Regions from separate parts of the Rhodopseudomonas sp. G2_2311 genome, predicted to be linked through region 3. Evidence: riboswitches for the same ligand, from Rfam matches in the RefSeq annotation. Region 3 holds a riboswitch; each other region holds the start of a gene.

Region 1 (4,208 bases), on a different contig from region 3:
CACGGCGCATGTTCTCGATCAGGATCGCGAGCTGCAATTCGCCGCGGCCCGACACTTCCATCGCGTCCTTGTCGGCGGATTCGACGACGCGCAGCGCGACGTTGCCCTCGGCCTCGCGGAGCAGGCGGTCGCGGATCAGGCGGCTCGTCACCTTGTCGCCTTCAGTGCCGGCGAGCGGCGAGTTGTTGACGATGAACGACATCGACACCGTCGGCGGATCGATCGCCTGCGCCTGGATCGGGGTATCGACCGCCGGATCGCAGAAGGTGTCGGCGACGGTGCCCTTGGTCAGGCCGGCGATCGCCACGATGTCACCGGCTTCGGCGATATCGAGCGGCACGCGCTCGAGGCCGCGGAAGGCGAGGATCTTGCTGATGCGGCCCTGCTCGACCAGCTTGCCGTCGCGCGACAGCACTTTGACGGCCTGGTTCGGCTTCACCGTACCCGAAGCGATGCGGCCGGTGATGATGCGGCCGAGATAGGGATTGGCTTCGAGGATGGTGCCGAGCAGGCGGAACGGACCTTCTTCCACCACCGGCGGATGAACGTGCTTGAGCACCAGCTCGAACAGCGGCTTCATGCCTTCGCTCGGATCGCCGTCCGGCTTGTCCGACATCCAGCCGTTCTTGCCGGAGCCGTACAGGATCGGGAAGTCGAGCTGCTCGTCGGTGGCGTCGAGTGCGGCGAACAGGTCGAACACCTCGTTGACCACTTCGGTAACGCGGGCGTCGGAGCGGTCGACCTTGTTGATCGCCACGATCGGCTTAAGGCCGAGCTTCAGCGCCTTGCCGACCACGAACTTGGTCTGCGGCATCGGGCCCTCGGCAGCGTCGACCAGCACGATCACGCCGTCGACCATCGACAGGATGCGCTCGACTTCGCCGCCGAAGTCGGCGTGGCCGGGTGTGTCGACGATGTTGATGTGGGTGTCGCCCCAGACCACCGACGTACACTTCGCCAGAATGGTGATGCCACGCTCGCGTTCGAGATCGTTGGAGTCCATCGCCCGTTCGACCTGGCGCTGGTTGTCGCGATAGGTGCCGGACTGCTGCAGCAGTTTGTCGACAAGAGTAGTCTTGCCGTGGTCGACGTGGGCGATAATGGCGATGTTACGGAGGGTCATGGCTCTTCTGTCGGTCCTGCGGGCGTTGCCTGATCAGCGAGATCATAGGCACACCGCGGGATGCGCCGAAGGGCGCGCCGAAGCCAGCCTATGTCTGAAACGCGCCGGGCAATCGCAATCTGAAATCGCAAAAAACAGGCCCGGCCGAATAGGACCGGGCACCAGCACGCGTTGCGACGCAATATACGCAGAAATCGCGAAATAACAATGACGGTTGCGGATGGACAGACCCGCTTCGGCGCGGTGGCCGCCGGAACGTGCCCCGGAGCGCCTCCGGCATTGTTCCTCAGACTGCTTGACCTAGTGATGTGATGTTATAACATTACATTCATCGTCGCTGCGATAGGTAATTTCATAGTGCAGCCGCTGCCCCTTGGACTGACTGGATTTTTTCCGTTCGGTTCGTTGACACCGCTGCCGTATGTCCAATACCGTGACCAGCGACGGTTCCCGAAAGGGATCAATAGGGAACGCGGTGCGGGTCTTCGGGCTCTATTCCGCGGCTGCCCCCGCAACTGTAAGCGGCGAGCCATTCGCCACACGCCACTGGGCTTTCGTCCTGGGAAGGCGGTGAACGGCAACGACCCGCGAGCCAGGAGACCTGCCGTCAGTCGTGGTCACACGCGAGCACATCGGGCGGGGTGTCCTGGTGCGTGTCGAACCGTAGCCCACAAGAAGGCTGCGGCAGACCTGTTTCGCGGTGACGTGCCACGTTAGCCGCGAGCCAAGAAAATGACTCCCGCCGTTCTGCCTCTCGGGCGCAATCGTCGCCTGCTGTCCTCTGTCGCCCTCGTCCCTCTGCTCTGGCCGGTCGACGGCCTTGCGCAAACCGCCTCGGCCAATCCGCGCGGTCTCGACCCGATCGTGGTCGAGGGCCAGACCGTACGTGCCGCCAAGCCGCGCGCGACGGCCAATGCCGGATCGTCGCGCCAGCGCCGCGCTGCCGCGCGTCCGGTCGCAACGCCGGCCCCCGCGCCCACTCAGCCGACGACGACCGCGTCGACCGCCCCCACCTTCAACCTCGGCACCCCGTCGTCGACCGGCAGCCGACTCGGCCTGACGCCGCTGCAAACACCGGCCAGCGTCGAAGTGATTCGCGCCGAAACCATCGCCGAGCGCGGCCAGCACAACGTGATCGACGCGGTGACGCAGAACGCCACCGGGTTCACCGCGAGCCCGCGTCCGGGAAATGGCGGCCTCGCCTTCACCACGCGCGGCTTCACCGGCAACGGCACGGTGATGTCGCTCTACGACGGCACCCGGCTGTATGTCGGCTCCGGCACCATGACGTTCCCGTTCGATACTTGGACGGCGCAGAGCATCGAAGTGCTGCGCGGCCCGGCCTCGGTGATGTATGGCGAAGGCGCGATCGGCGGCGCCATCAACGTGATCTCCAAGAAGCCGCTCGATGTGGCGCGCAACGAGGCGGAGATCTCGCTCGACACCAACCTGACCCGGCGCCTCGCGGTCGACTCGGGCGGCCCGATCAATCCCAATGTCAGCTATCGGCTGGCGGCGATCGGCAACATGTCGGACGGCTGGGTCGACCGTGACAAGACATCGAACGTCGCGGTGTCCGGCTCGGTGCGGGTGCAGGCCGCCGACAATCTCGCCTTCACGCTGAGCGAAGACTACGCCGACCGCAGCCCGTCGCGCTATTTCGGCACGCCTTTGGTGAACGGCCGGCTCGACGAGTCGCTGCGCTTCCAGAACTACAATGTCGGCGATGCCTCGATCCGCTATCGCGACAACTGGACCCAGCTCAAGACCGAGTGGGACGTTGCCGAAGGCGTCTCGGTGAAGAACGTCACCTACTATCTCAGCACGCACCGGCACTGGAAGGACGTCGAGAGCTACGCGTTCAGCCCGACCACCGGAAATATCAACCGCAGCTCCTATATCGAGATCTTTCACGACCAGGAGCAGATCGGCAACCGCTTCGACACCACCTTCAAGGGCCATGTCTTCGGCCTCGCCAACGAATTCGTCGCCGGTTTCGACGTCAACCGCATCGCCTTCACCCACACCAACAACTCGCCTTACGCCGGCACTTCCTCGGTGCCCACGTACAATTTCGATCCAGGCACTTTCCTGCCGGTGAGCCCGACGCGGCCGAGCTTCCATACGCTGACGACGCAATATGGCGTGTTCGCCGAGAACCGGCTCAGCCTGACTGACCAGCTTTCGTTGATCGGCGGCATCCGCTCCGACAATCCGACGGTGCAGCGCACCGATTTCCTCTCGCCTTCGAACAGTTTCGAGAAGACCTACTCGGCGCCGAGCTGGCGGGTCGGCGCGGTGTACAATCCGATCGAGAACCTCTCGATCTACGGTCAGTATTCGACCGCGGTCGATCCGGTCACCAACCTGATCACCATGACAGGCGTTAACCGCGACTTCTCGCTCTCGACCGGCAAGCAGGTGGAGGTCGGCATCAAGCAGCAGCTCGCCGGCGGTCGCGCGGAATGGACCCTGGCGGCGTATCACATCGTCAAGAACAACCTGCTGGCGCGCGATCCTCAGAACCCCGCCAACACCAATCCGCTGCAGATCGGCCAGCAATCGTCGCGCGGCATCGAAGCCTCGGCCGGCCTCAAGGTCACCGAAACCATCCGGCTCGACGCCAACGTCGCCTGGCTGCGGGCCAAATACGACGACTTCACCCAGGTGGTCGGCGGCCGGGCGGTGAACTACGCCGGCAACGTCCCCAACAACGTGCCGCAGATCGTCAGCAACATCTGGGCGACCTGGGCGTTCGCGCCGGGCTGGTCGGCCAATGCCGGCATCCAGCTCGTCGGCGACACCTGGGCCGACGACGCCAATACGCTGGTGCGGCCGGCCTATAACGTCGTCAATGCCGGGCTGATGTGGAAGCCGGACGCCCGGCAGACGCTGGCACTGCGGGTCTATAATCTGTTCGACACCGTCTATGCGACTTCCGGCGGCACGTCGCAGTGGATCCTCGGCATGCCGCGCACTGCTGAACTCTCCTACAACGTGAAGTTCTAGGGCGATGTCCAGCGTCGTCAGGCGCGCGAAGCGGTGGCTGTATCTCGGCCACCGCTGGCTCGGCATTGCCGGGTGT
Region 2 (4,208 bases), on a different contig from region 3:
CCGATAAAAGATCACTAACGCGCGGCGGCGCTGCGATGGCAGGGGCTCGGCCGGCCAGACCCCTGCGGCCGGCATCGGCCGCGGCGGCGGCGGGCAGTCGTCGCGCAGGATCATCCAGGCGGCGTAGCGCAGCGCTAAGCGGATGTTCTCGGCGCCGCCCTCGCTGCAATAGCGCCACAGCGCGTGAGCATCGTCGAGATCGGCGGTGCTACGCGCAGCCAGCTCCGCATTCCACTCCATCTCGCCCGGAATACAGACGAACTGCGCGCCCCGCGCCAGCGCATCGCGCCGCAGGCTGTCGACGCCATGCGGCCAGTAGGCCTCGCCACCGAGCATCCGCAGGATGACGAGCTTGGCTTTCGCCAGCGTGCGCTCGACATAAAGATCGACCGAGGCCGGATGGCCGAGCGCCAGAAAATTGGTGAGCTGGAGCGTCGGATAGTCGTCCGGCATTCCGGCCCGCGCAGCACCGAACGCCGCAAGATCGCTGTCGGCCGCCGACAACACCACGATATCGGCCGTCGCCTGACCAAGATCGCGCGCGACATCGCCGTCGTCGATGCTGACGCTGGTGTCGAGCTTCAGGTGCATCTGGAGCACCGTTGCTGTGCGACCACCCTCTCTACGTCATTGCGAGCGAAGCGAAGCAATCCAGACTCGGGGCCGATGCCCCTGGATTGCTTCGTCGCTTCGCTCCTCGCAATGACGGGGAGAGGCATATGAACTACCCCGCCAGCGCGCGGCGGGCGGCGTCGGCGTCGAAGCCTTTGAGGCCGATTACCACCAGATGGTCGGGACGCTCGGCATCGGGACGGGCGAAGGCGAGATCGATGCGCGAGCCGACCGCCTGCACCACGACCGGGGCCGGCTTGCCGGCGACCCGAGCATGGCCCTTGACGCGCAGCACGCCCTCGAGCCCCAGCGCATCGCCGACGCGCGCCTTCATGGCGTCCAGCGTCTCCGCCGGCTGCGGCGTGATCACCAGCGAGTCGAAATCGTCGTGATCGTGCTCCTCGCCTTCGGCATGATGGCCGGCGCGGGATGCAAGATCATTCTCGGCTTCGGCATCGAGCCCGATCAGCACCGACGGCGCCAGCGTGCCATGCGAGCGGACGATGCGGACGTTCGGCCGCACCCGGCTCGCCAGCTTGGCTTCGAGCGCGGCAAGCTGGTCGGGCGCGACCAGATCGCTCTTCGACAACACCACCAGATCGGCGCAGGCGAGTTGGTCCTCGAACACTTCCTCGATCGGATCGTCATGCGTGGCGTCGCGCTGCGCCTTCACCGCATCGTCGTCGAGCGGCACCCGGCCTTCGCTCAGCGCCAGCGCGTCGACCACCGTGACGACGCCGTCGGCGGTGGCGCGCGTCTTCACCGCGGGCCAGGCGAACGCCTTCAGCAGCGGCTGCGGCAGCGCCAGCCCGGAGGTTTCGATCACGATCGCGTCGAGCGGCGTGTCGCGGTTCAGCAGCTTTTCCATCGTCGGGATGAAATCGTCGGCGACCGTGCAGCAGATGCAGCCGTTGGTGAGTTCGACGATGTCGCCCGGCGCGCACACCGACGCGCCGCAATCCTCGACCAGCGAGCCGTCGAAACCGGCATCGCCGAATTCATTGACGATCACCGCGATGCGGCGGCCGCTCGACTGATTGAGCAGCGCGCGCAGCAGCGTGGTCTTGCCGGCGCCGAGAAAGCCGGTGAGCACCGTGACGGGAACGCGGGCGGTCATGAACTACTCTCCTGATTGGCGTTTCAGCCACAGCGGCAGGCCGGCGGCGATGAAGGCGACGTGGGGCACGGCGGCAGCGATAGTCTGATTGAGGCGGCCTTGCGCGTCGCGGAAGGCGCGGCCGAGCGGTGTTTCCGGCACCAGGCCGAGGCCGACTTCGTTGGAGACGAGCACGATCGGACCGGCGGCGACGCCGAGATAGCGCGCCAGCCGCCTCGCCTCGACCTCGGGATCGCGGCCGGCTTCCATCAGGTTGAACAGCCACAGCGTCAGGCAATCGACCAGCACGGCGCGGCCGCGGCCGGCGTGCTGGGTCAGCGCATCGACCAGCCCGAGCGGCTCCTCTATCGTGGTCCAGCCGTCACCACGGCGGGCGCGGTGATGCGCGATGCGATCGGACATTTCGTCGTCGCTGGCGGTGGCAGTCGCGAGATAGATCCTGGCGAGACCGCTGCCTGTGACCAGCCGTTCGCCGAACACCGATTTGCCGGAGCGCGCGCCGCCGAGCACCAGGGTGGAGATCAGCGCGCTCATGCCGGCGCCCGCCCATCGTCGGGAGACCATTGCGGCGGCGGCAGGCGGACGACGGTGCCCTTGCGCAGGACTTCAGGTCGCTGCCGCCACGGCACCAAACCGTAGTGACTGTCCTGATAGGAGGCCACGAACGTCGCCACCGCGTCAGCGCCGCCGGCGCCATCGAGATCACCGAACACGAAGGTGTAGCCGCCTTCGCTCGACACCGCGACGGTGGCGGCACGCTTGCATGCGGACAGGCACTGCACGGCGCGCACCTGCACCGCGCCGGCGCCGGCCAGCGCGGCGCGGACGGCTTCCAGCATCGGTGCACCGACGGCGACGCCGTCGATCGTCTTGCAGGTGGTGCAGACGCTGACCATCACCGGCGCGCCAGGCAGCATGCGCGGCGGGTCGGCGCTCACATCGGCAGGGGGCTCGGAATCCATCGGGCTCGAATCATCGCGTCAGCTATCGAGCTTTGTCGGAACGCGCGGGAGAGGCCTTTGCCGTCCGCACTGCTTCCGTCCGGTGCACCCCGCCCCGACGACCCTTCAAAGCACAATACGCGATGGCAGGTCTCCTGGCTCGCGAGTCGCCGCCATTCGCCGCCTTCCCAGGAATTCCCAGTGGCCTCGGCGATGGCTCGTCGCTTACAGTTGCGGGGGCAGCTCCGGGATCGAGACGCACCGCGTCTCCCACCGGCTTCCCTTTTCACCTTCCTTGCGGAAGGACCATCGTCCGGCACGCTAGCTGCGACGCTGTTGCGGGTCAACAACGCGAAGGTGGTGTTGACCGGGCTTGCGCGTTTGCCTCAGTTGCGCGCCTTGCCGAACCAAAGGACCATCTGATGCCGACCGAAACCCTCGTCACCTGGCAGCCGCCGTCGATCACCCCGGTCGACCCGTCGCTGAAAGCAACCTTGCGGGCGCGGGTGGACGGCAAGGCCAAGCCGCTCGGCTCGCTCGGGCGGATCGAAGACCTCGCGATCGAACTCGCCATGATGCGGCACCCGCAACCGCCGCAACTCGACAACGCGGTGCTGATGGTGTTCGCCGGCGACCATGGCCTGACCGAAGAAGGCGTGTCGCAATATCCGTCCGCCGTGACGGTAGCGATGGTGATGACCTATCTGGCCGGTAAGGCCACCGCCAACGCATTCGCAGCCGCCAACCATGTCGACGTCCGGGTGATCGACGCCGGTGTCGCCGCCGAGTTGCCGAAGCATCCCGATCTGATCGACGCCAAGGTGCGGATGGGAACCGCCAACGCGGCGCGTCAGCCGGCGATGAGCGTCGCGGAGGCGTGCCAGGCACTCGATCGCGGCGCCGAACTGGCACGCGCCGAGATCGCCGCGGGCGCGGACGTGATCGCGCTGGGTGAGATGGGGATCGGCAACACGGCTTCGTCGTCGCTGCTGCTGCACCGCCTCGGCCCGGCGCCGCTCGATCAGAGCATCGGGATCGGCGCCGGCCAGGATGCTGACGGCATGGCCAAGAAGAAGGCGGCGATCGAAAAGGCGGCGATGCGCAGCCCCGCCACCGCACCGCTGGAGGTGCTGGCCGAGTTCGGCGGGCTGGAGATTGCCATGATGGCGGGCGCGGTGCTGGGCGCCGCCTCGCAGCGCCGGCCGGTGATCGTCGATGGCTTCATCGCCACGGCCGCGGCGCTGGTGGCGGTGCGGCTGGCGCCGGAAGCCCGCGATTATTGCGTATTCGCCCATCGCTCGGCCGAACGCGGCCATGATCTCGCGCTGCAGGCGATGGATGCCGCGCCGCTGCTCGATCTGCGGCTGCGGCTCGGCGAAGGCACCGGCGCGATCCTCGCCGTGCCGCTGGTGCGCGCCGCTTCGCGGCTGCTCACGGACGTCGCCGATCTCGCCGACGTGCTGGCGGGCAAGCTGTGAGTACGGTGCTGAACAAGATGGCGGCGATGACCGATCCGGCCGAGATCGCAGCCGCCAACG
Region 3 (4,208 bases):
CGCCGCCGCTCTGGCGCTCGGGTTTGCCGGCTATCGCAACGACGTCCGCATCGCCGGCGTCATCCTCAACAACGTCGCCAGCCCGCGCCATGAAGCGCTGGTCCGCGATGGTTTCGCCGCGCACGACATTCCGGTGCTGGGCAGCTTCGAGCGGCAACGCGATCTCACGCTGAAGAATCGCCATCTCGGCCTGGTGCAGGCGCGCGAGACCGCGAGGCTCGACACCCGCCTGCAGCAACTCGCCGACAGCGCCATGCGTGGTATCGACCTCGACGCGCTGATCCGCGCTGCGCAGCCGGCGCGTCCGATCGCATCGACGATACGTCCGCTGCCGCCGCCCGGCCAGCGTATCGCGCTGGCGCATGACGATGCGTTCTCGTTCATCTATCCGCACCTCACCGCCGGCTGGCGCGCGGCCGGCGCCGAGATCGTGCCGTTTTCGCCGTTGAATGATGAAGGCCCCGATCCATCCTGCGACACCGCATGGCTGCCGGGCGGCTATCCCGAGCTACACGCCGGGCGACTTGCGGCGGCGACGCGATTCAAGGCGGCGCTCGGCGCATTCGCGGAAACCCGCCCGGTGCACGGCGAGTGCGGCGGCTACATGACGCTCGGTGCCGGCCTGATCGATGCCGACGGCACGCGCCATGCGATGGCCGGACTGCTCGGCCTCGAAACCGACTTCGCCAGCCGCAAGCTGCATCTCGGCTACCGGCTCGCGACCTTGCAGGCCGCAGCCGCCGGCCATGCGGCGGGCACCGTTCTGCGCGGCCATGAATATCACTACGCGCGCGTCGTCGCCGTGGCGGACGAGCCGCTCGCCGAAATCCGCGATCCCGCCGGCCGACTCACTGATGAGACCGGCAGCCGCCGCGGCCACGTCACCGGCACCTTCTTCCATCTGATCGATGTCGCCGAGGGGGCGATCGCCTGATGTCCAACTCTTTCGAAAGCGCCGCTGCACCCGGCCGCATCACGCTGGTCGGCGCCGGCCCGGGCGATGCCGACCTGCTGACACTGCGCGCGATCAAGCGCCTGCAGGCCGCAGACGTGGTGCTGTACGACGACCTCGCCGGCGAAGACTTCATGGCGTATCTCGATCCCAACGCCGAGATGGTCGCGGTCGGCAAGCGCGCCGGCCATCCCTCGCCGCGCCAGGATGAAGTCAGCCGGCTCGCGATCAGCTACGCGCTGCATGGCAAGCATGTGGTGCGGCTGAAGGCCGGCGATCCGACACTGTTTGCCCGCGCCGACGAGGAGCTGCGGGCCGCGCGCGAGGCCGGTATCGCGGTCGAGATCGTGCCCGGCATCACCACGGCGACCGCTGCTGCCGCCACGATCGGCGCATCGCTGACCAAGCGCGGCGTCGCGCGCCGGGTGCAGTTCGTCACCGGCCATGATGTCGACGGCCGCCTACCGCGCGATCTCGACCTCGCAGCGCTGGCCGACGCCACCGCAACGACCTGCGTCTATATGGGCAAGGCCACCTTCCCGGCCCTCGCGGCGCAACTGATCGCCCGCGGCCTGGACGCAGCGACGCCGGCCGTGATGGTCGAAAGCCTCGGCTCCGATGCGACCAACGTGCAACGGGGCAGCGTCAGCGAGATCGCCGCGCGCCTCACCGCCGACCGGCCGGCCGGCCCCTGCATGATTTTGTACGGCGCAGCGCTGGAGGAGAGCTGATCGCCAGCACGCGGCCGGCGACGACGACGCGTTCACTGCCGCGGCGCGGCCGCCGCAACGCCTCGGCGCTGGCTGATCTGCTCGATCGCGTCGGATAGTCGATCGAGCGCAACCGGCAGCATCGCGCCGCCGCAGACCGTGAGCTGATCTGGAACAACGATCCGTCGGCTAGCCGGATAGGCCTGCTGGATCGCGGGATGCAGCAGCAGAGCCTTGCCCTGATCTTCAGCCACCGGCTGCTCTTCGGATACGAGTAAAAGGTCCGGCCGCGATGCGACGATCGCTTCGAGCGAGGCGAAGCCGCCATAGGCGAAACCAAGGTCGGACGCCGCATTCGACAGGCCAGCGGTCTGCAGCAGCGAGCTGAGCAGACTATCGCCGCCGGTCACCCAGCCGCGCCGCGACAACGCCAGCACCCGGCCCTGCCACCGCGAGGCGGTGCGTCGTGCCCGCTCCGCGGCCTGATCGACCGACGCGATCATCGCCTCCGAGCGTTCAGGATGGCCGACCAGCGCGCCGACTCGTCGGATCTGAAGTTTCACCTCGTCGATCGTCCGCGGCACGTCGAACTCTTCGACCGGAATGTTCTGCGCGCGCAGCAACTCGCGCGTGGCACGCTTGCCGTAGCGGCCGGCCAGCACCACGTCGGGCGCGAGCATCAACAGATCCTCGGCCTCACCGGACAGCTTCGGAAATCGCTCAGCCTCCTTGGCGAGCCACGACAGCCTCGGATCACGCGCATACGGTCCGAGGCCAGCGATCTGGTCGGCATCAGCCAGGGCGATTAGCAACTGATCGGTGCACATGTTGATCGAGGCGATCCGCTTGGAGGCGGCGAACGCTGGCGAGGCCAGCAAACCAACGGCGGCGACCACCAGCAACAAGCGGGAACGCCAGCGAGGCGCACGCCGGTCACGCAACGCGACGGGGGGCCGGACGCCGCAATGCGGCGCAATTGTTCTGTCCAAGACGACATCCTCCGCCGGCCCATCGCCGAACGAGTTGCACACCATGCACCGGCCGGTCTCCTGGCTCGCGGATATCCGTCGCGTCCGCCTTCCCGGCCAGTTCGGCCAGTGGCATTCGAGGACGCTCCGATCCGCCCACAGTTGCGAGGGCAGCTGCGGCATTGGGGCATCGCCCCGCACCGCATTCCCGTTTCACCTCTCTCAGCGAAAGGCACCGGTACACGTCTGGGTTAAGCACGTCGCCCAGCCCCCGGCAAGACGACCATCTTCCGCAGCCTACCTGGCAAGCAAAAAGCCGGGAGGTGCAGTCAGGCACCACCCGGCTTGAACTTCACGGCTTCTCGCCGCCGGTTCGCTTACTTTCGCATCGGCGTGGTTGCGCCCGACTGGCCGTCCGAGCTCGGCGTCGTCGAATTGGTCGCGCCGTGCGCGCTGCCCGAGCCCTGACCACCACGATCGGAGTTCGACGGGCCGCCACCGCCCGCGCCGCCGCCAGCCGCGCCACCGGCGCCCGCGCCTGCTCCACCGGCTCCTGCGCCGGCACCGCCGGCCCCGGCACCACCACCCGCGCCGCCGCCGGCTCCACCGCCGCCACCACCGCCTTGGGCCATCACTTGGCTCGCGCCAAGCGCCAGCACTGCGAGCACGGCCATCGCTGTCGTCGTCTTCCGCACCATCATCGTCGCTCCTGTCATTGTTCTGATTGCTGAGTTGCGCAGAGGTCAACGGAGCTTCGGAGACGCCGTTCCTAACTAACCAGTCGCGTCTTCAGGTCGCGGCGTTCCAGCCGGGCAACAGGAACAACCGACCATGTTCGGCTTTTCCCCTCGCCATCAACGACGAGGAACTGCAGATGAAAGCTCTGACCTGGCACGGCAAGAACGACATCCGCTGCGAGAGCGTGCCGGATCCGAAAATCGAACACGGCCGCGATGCGATCATCAAAGTGACGGCCTGCGCGATCTGCGGTTCGGACCTGCACCTGATGGACGGCATCATGCCGTCGATGCAGAGCGGTGACGTGCTCGGCCACGAGACCATGGGTGAAGTCGTCGAGGTCGGTTCCGAGAATACCAAGCTCAAGGTCGGCGATCGGGTGGTGGTCCCGTTCACCATTTCCTGCGGCGAATGCTTCTTCTGCCAGCGCGGCTTCTATTCAGGCTGCGAGCGATCGAATCCCAACGCCAAAGCGGCTGAGAAGATGTGGGGCCATTCGCCCGCTGGCCTGTTCGGCTACTCGCATATGCTCGGCGGCTATGCCGGTGGTCAGGCCGAGTATCTGCGCGTGCCGTATGCCGACGTCGGTCCGATCAAAGTGCCCGATGGACTGACCGACGAGCAGGTTCTGTTCCTGTCCGATATCTTCCCGACCGGTTTCATGGCAGCGGACTTCTGCAATCTCAAAGGCGGCGAGACAGTTGCGGTGTGGGGCTGCGGCCCGGTCGGCCAGATGGCGATCAAGAGCGCCTTCCTGCTCGGCGCCGAACGCGTGATCGCGATCGACACGGTGCCGGAGCGCATGGAGATGGCGCGGCAATCCGGCGCGATCGTGATCAA
Region 4 (4,208 bases), on a different contig from region 3:
GAGCACGCCGGCGAACACGCCGCCGGCCATCACCCACGACACCGCCTTCGGGCGATAGGCGGCGCTGGCGCCATCGGCGGCGGCGAACCGATAGGACTGCGACACGGCCGCATACAGCCCGCCGATGAACGTCGCGATGCAGAACAGCAGGAATGAACCGTAGAGAATTGCGACAGCGCCGAGCACGCCGGTGAGCGCGCCGCAGCCGGTGCCGATCATGAACGAGACGCGGCGGCCGTAAACCCGTGCGATCCAACCGGTCGGCAGCGTGCCGGCAGCAAGGCCGAGCACGTACATCGACAGCGGCACGGTCGCGAGCGACATCTCCGGCGCGAGCTGCGCGCCGATGATCGAGCCGGTCGCGAAGATCACCGCGGCGTTGGCGCCGGTCAGCGCCTGCGCCGCGACCAGCCGCACCACGTTGGAACGGGCACGGGCATCGTCTTCGACGATGTCGTTGGCCGTCGCATCGACCATCGGCAGGGATTCTCCTCGCACCGGCTGACGACGGCCGGCGATTGCGCGCGCATCATAGGGCCGGGCCGGGCGTGATCAACCCGCCGCGCCGCCGGCTGCGGCATGGCCCCTGCCCGGTTTCGCCCGTACAAACACCAGGATCAGGTTGTTGGCCGGCATCTCGACGATCTCGCTCAGCGCCAGACCGGCGCCGGCCGCGAGCTTTTCCAGGTCCGCAACATCGCGGACACCCCATTCCGGATTGGCGTCGCGCAGGCTGGTGTCGAACACCGCATTGCTGAGCGCGGTGTGCTTGCCGTCCTGCTTGAACGGTCCGTACAGCACCAGCATGCCGTCCTGGCGTAGCAGCCGTCCGGCGCCGGCCAGCAGCCCTTCGGCGACGCGCCACGGCGCGACGTGGACGACGTTGGCGCAGAACATCGCCAGCAATGGCCCGGGCTCCGCCCCGTCGGCCGGCGCCACCGACCAGGTGGGATCGGCCAGGTCGATCCGCTGCGGCGGCCTTAGATTGGGCAGCGCCGCATGGGCGCGCCAGGCGGCAATGCTCTTGAGGTGGTGGTCGTTGACGTCGCTCGGCCACCACACGATGTCCGGATGCTCGCGCGCCAGCGCTGCGATGTGCTGGCCGGTGCCGCTGCCGGCTTCGAGCACGTCGCCCTGTCGCCCGGCGAGCAGCCGGGCCAGCACGGCGCGGATCGGCGCATCGTTGCGATGAAACGCGGCGGCATCGAGCCGGCCGTCGGGTTCGACCCGCCGCCCGTCCTTGCCGAACTCCACCACGAACTCCGCCATCACCACCTGCCGCATCCACTATCGTGCGAGGTGTACAGACCCGGCTGTTACACGCAAGTCACAGCTCGTCACAATCCGACCACGATTGCACCTGTTCGCCGCCATGGGCGAATTGACTCGCCAATTCCGCGACTTCTAATGGCGATGACGGTTCCCGAGAGGGATGAAAAGGGAATACGGTGCGGACGCAGACACTTTCGCGTTCTAGGCCGTAGCTGTTCCCGCAACTGTAAGCGGATCGTCTTTCGTCGGATGCCACTGGGAACCTCGGTCCTGGGAAGGCGACGGAAGATCAACTGCGAGCCAGGAGACCTGCCGTCATTCGTGGTCACACGCGAAGTTGCCGGCCGGGAATTGCAGGCATTGTCTTCACCGCTTTCGAAAAGCTCGGTGAGACCTCGTTCGCTGTGACGTGCCACAGACGTCAGCCGAGGTTGAACCTTATGCAATCCCGACCCGCCGCGCCGCGGCCTTGCTCCGCACTCTCACGCGCGCTTCTCGCTTCCACCATCCTGGTGCCTGCACTTTCGCTCACCACGCCTGCCGCCGCGCAGGACGTGCTGCCCGAGATCGTGGTCAGCGCCACCGCCACCGAAACGCCGCGCGAGCAGGTGGCCAGTTCAGTGACCGTGATCACCGCGGACGATCTCGCCCGCTATCAGCAGCGCACCGCCGCCGACGCGCTCAGCATGGTCCCCGGCCTCAATGTGGTGCGCACCGGTGGCCCCGGCGGCTCGACCGCGATCTTCATGCGCGGCACCAACTCCAACCACGTCAAGGTACTGATCGACGGCATCGACGCCGGCGATCCGAGCAAGCCGAACGGCGCTTATGATTTCGCCAATCTGCTGACCTCCGACATCGAGCGGATCGAAGTGCTGCGCGGCCCGCAGAGCGGTCTGTATGGCTCGGACGCGATCGGCGGCGTGATCTCCGTCGTCACCAAGCGCGGCAGCGGGCCTGCCAAGCTGACCGGCTCGATCGAAGGCGGCTCGTTCGGCACCTTCAACCAGACCGCGCGCGCCGCCGGCTCGCAGGACAATTTCGACTACGCCTTCAACGTCGCGCATTATCGCACGACCAGCCTGCCGGTGACGCCGCTCGATCTGCTGGCGCCGGGCCAGCAGCGCAACAACGACAACTACGACAACCTGACCTATTCGACCCGGCTCGGTGTCCGTGCCAGCGACGAGCTCACCTTCAACTACGTCGCCCGCTACACCGACGCTCACAAAGGGTTCACCGGCGACGATTATTCGAACTATCCAAATTCTTTCCCTGCATCGCTGCAGAGCACTATGGCAAGCCGCGATTTCCTAACCCGCAGCGAAGCGGTGTGGTCGCCACTCGGCAACTTCACCAGCACGTTCGGGGTCAGCTACAGCAACCAATGGAACCGCACGTTCGATCCCAATCCAAATTTCACTACCAACCTCATCACCGGTACCGCCGGGATCTCGCCGCCAAGCTCGTACACCGGTGAACGCACCAAGTTCGACTGGAAGGGCGTTCTCGACGTCGGCTACGGGCAGAAACTGGTGGTCGGCACCGAACGCCAGGACGAGACGATCCGGACCAATTCGGTCGGCGACTACGACTTCGCCGGAAATTATCAGCAGAAGACGCTCCATGCTCGCACCGGCAACACCGCAGGATTCGTCGAACTGCAGTCGGAGTTCACCAAGAACTTCTTCCTGGTCTCCAACGTGCGCTACGACGACAACGACAGCTTCGGCGGGCACTCGACCTGGCGTGTCGCGCCGGTGTTCATCGTGCCGACCCTCGAGACCCGGCTGAAGGCGACCTACGGCACCGGCTTCAAGGCGCCGACGCTGATCCAGCTCTACGTCAACAATCCAGCCTATGCCACAGTCGGCAACCCGGCGCTGAAGCCGGAGACCAGCAAGGGCTACGACGTCGGCTTCGAGCAGCCGCTGTTCGCCAACCGCGTCGTTTTCGGTTCGACCTACTTCAACAACGAGATCAACGATCTGATCAACTCGACCGGTTACGACGTCACGCTCGGTGGCTACAGCTACAAGAACATCGGCATGGCGCGCACCTCGGGCGTCGAGTCGTTCGTGTCGTGGCAGGCGACCGAGACGCTGCGCTTCCGGGTCGACCACACCTATACGCACGCCATTGACCAGACCACCGACCAGAAGCTGCGGCGGCGTCCCGACAACAAGGTGACGATGGCGGCGATCTGGAATCCGGTCGAGCGCGCCACGGTGTCGGCGACCGTGCTCTACACCAGCTCGTGGGTCGACTACGACCGGTTCGGCACCACGCTGCTCGACGCGCCGTCGTTCACCACCGTGAACCTGGCGGCGAGCTATGAGGTCGATCCGCACGTCACCGTGTTCGGCCGCATCGACAACCTGTTCGACAAGAAATACGAGGTGCCGGTCGGCTTCCTGCAGCCCGGATTCGGCGCTTTCGCAGGCGTCCGCGTCACCAACTAGCGATCATCGCGCTCCGCCGCCGCACAAGTCGGCGGCGGACGCCATGTTCCCCGCACACGGGCTCATGCGCGAAACCAATGTCGAAGAGCCTCCGAATGCCGAAAGGCTGTTCGGAGGCTTTTTTCGTGCTATCACGCCGCCTCCCGAATTGAATGCAATTGAACTGGAAGAATGACGAACGACGACGATCACCGCGCTGGCAGCGCCGCTGAAGGCGACGGCGGCAAGACCGAACGCGACGCCGCGGCAAAAGCGGTCCTGGACAACATGGCGCGCCTGCGCGCTCTGCGGCTCGCCCGCGAAGCTGCGATGCCGCAATCGGCGACATCGAGCAAGACCAAGCGAACCAGAACGGCGGCCTCCCCCACCAAGCGAGGCACCAAGAAGGTCGAAGACGACAAGCCGCGCCCCTTGTCTGAATGGCTGGCCGACCAGCAGAGCTCAGGTCGGCGAACCTGACGCGACGCAACGCAT

Evidence for each region. Region 3 has a riboswitch for cobalamin ahead of VRZ08_RS05950 (ABC transporter substrate-binding protein). Riboswitches for the same ligand answer to the same signal wherever they lie in the genome.
Region 1: linked by a shared signal. The riboswitch ahead of VRZ08_RS11025 (TonB-dependent receptor) and the one ahead of VRZ08_RS05950 (ABC transporter substrate-binding protein) in region 3 are both predicted to bind cobalamin.
Region 2: linked by a shared signal. The riboswitch ahead of VRZ08_RS04570 (DUF1636 domain-containing protein) and the one ahead of VRZ08_RS05950 (ABC transporter substrate-binding protein) in region 3 are both predicted to bind cobalamin.
Region 4: linked by a shared signal. The riboswitch ahead of VRZ08_RS17495 (TonB-dependent receptor plug domain-containing protein) and the one ahead of VRZ08_RS05950 (ABC transporter substrate-binding protein) in region 3 are both predicted to bind cobalamin.

Annotation. Positions count from the first base shown of each region.
Region 1 is NZ_JAZDRK010000006.1:5,163-9,370, forward strand. Features, by position in the region: gene typA (translational GTPase TypA) at 1-1,123, opposite strand, end outside; cobalamin riboswitch at 1,551-1,747, shown strand; gene VRZ08_RS11025 (TonB-dependent receptor) at 1,856-4,132, shown strand; gene VRZ08_RS11030 (PepSY domain-containing protein) at 4,137-4,208, shown strand, end outside.
Region 2 is NZ_JAZDRK010000002.1:345,120-349,327, reverse strand. Features, by position in the region: gene cobN (cobaltochelatase subunit CobN) at 1-591, opposite strand, end outside; gene cobW (cobalamin biosynthesis protein CobW) at 725-1,729, opposite strand; gene cobU (bifunctional adenosylcobinamide kinase/adenosylcobinamide-phosphate guanylyltransferase) at 1,733-2,263, opposite strand; gene VRZ08_RS04570 (DUF1636 domain-containing protein) at 2,260-2,691, opposite strand; cobalamin riboswitch at 2,798-2,996, opposite strand; gene cobT (nicotinate-nucleotide--dimethylbenzimidazole phosphoribosyltransferase) at 3,093-4,148, shown strand; gene bluB (5,6-dimethylbenzimidazole synthase) at 4,175-4,208, shown strand, end outside.
Region 3 is NZ_JAZDRK010000003.1:110,191-114,398, reverse strand. Features, by position in the region: gene VRZ08_RS05960 (cobyrinate a,c-diamide synthase) at 1-934, shown strand, start outside; gene cobA (uroporphyrinogen-III C-methyltransferase) at 934-1,683, shown strand; gene VRZ08_RS05950 (ABC transporter substrate-binding protein) at 1,716-2,651, opposite strand; cobalamin riboswitch at 2,684-2,885, opposite strand; gene VRZ08_RS05945 (hypothetical protein) at 3,008-3,331, opposite strand; gene VRZ08_RS05940 (zinc-dependent alcohol dehydrogenase) at 3,505-4,208, shown strand, end outside.
Region 4 is NZ_JAZDRK010000014.1:34,214-38,421, forward strand. Features, by position in the region: gene VRZ08_RS17485 (MFS transporter) at 1-477, opposite strand, end outside; gene VRZ08_RS17490 (DUF938 domain-containing protein) at 553-1,269, opposite strand; cobalamin riboswitch at 1,401-1,604, shown strand; gene VRZ08_RS17495 (TonB-dependent receptor plug domain-containing protein) at 1,785-3,734, shown strand; gene VRZ08_RS17500 (hypothetical protein) at 3,906-4,193, shown strand.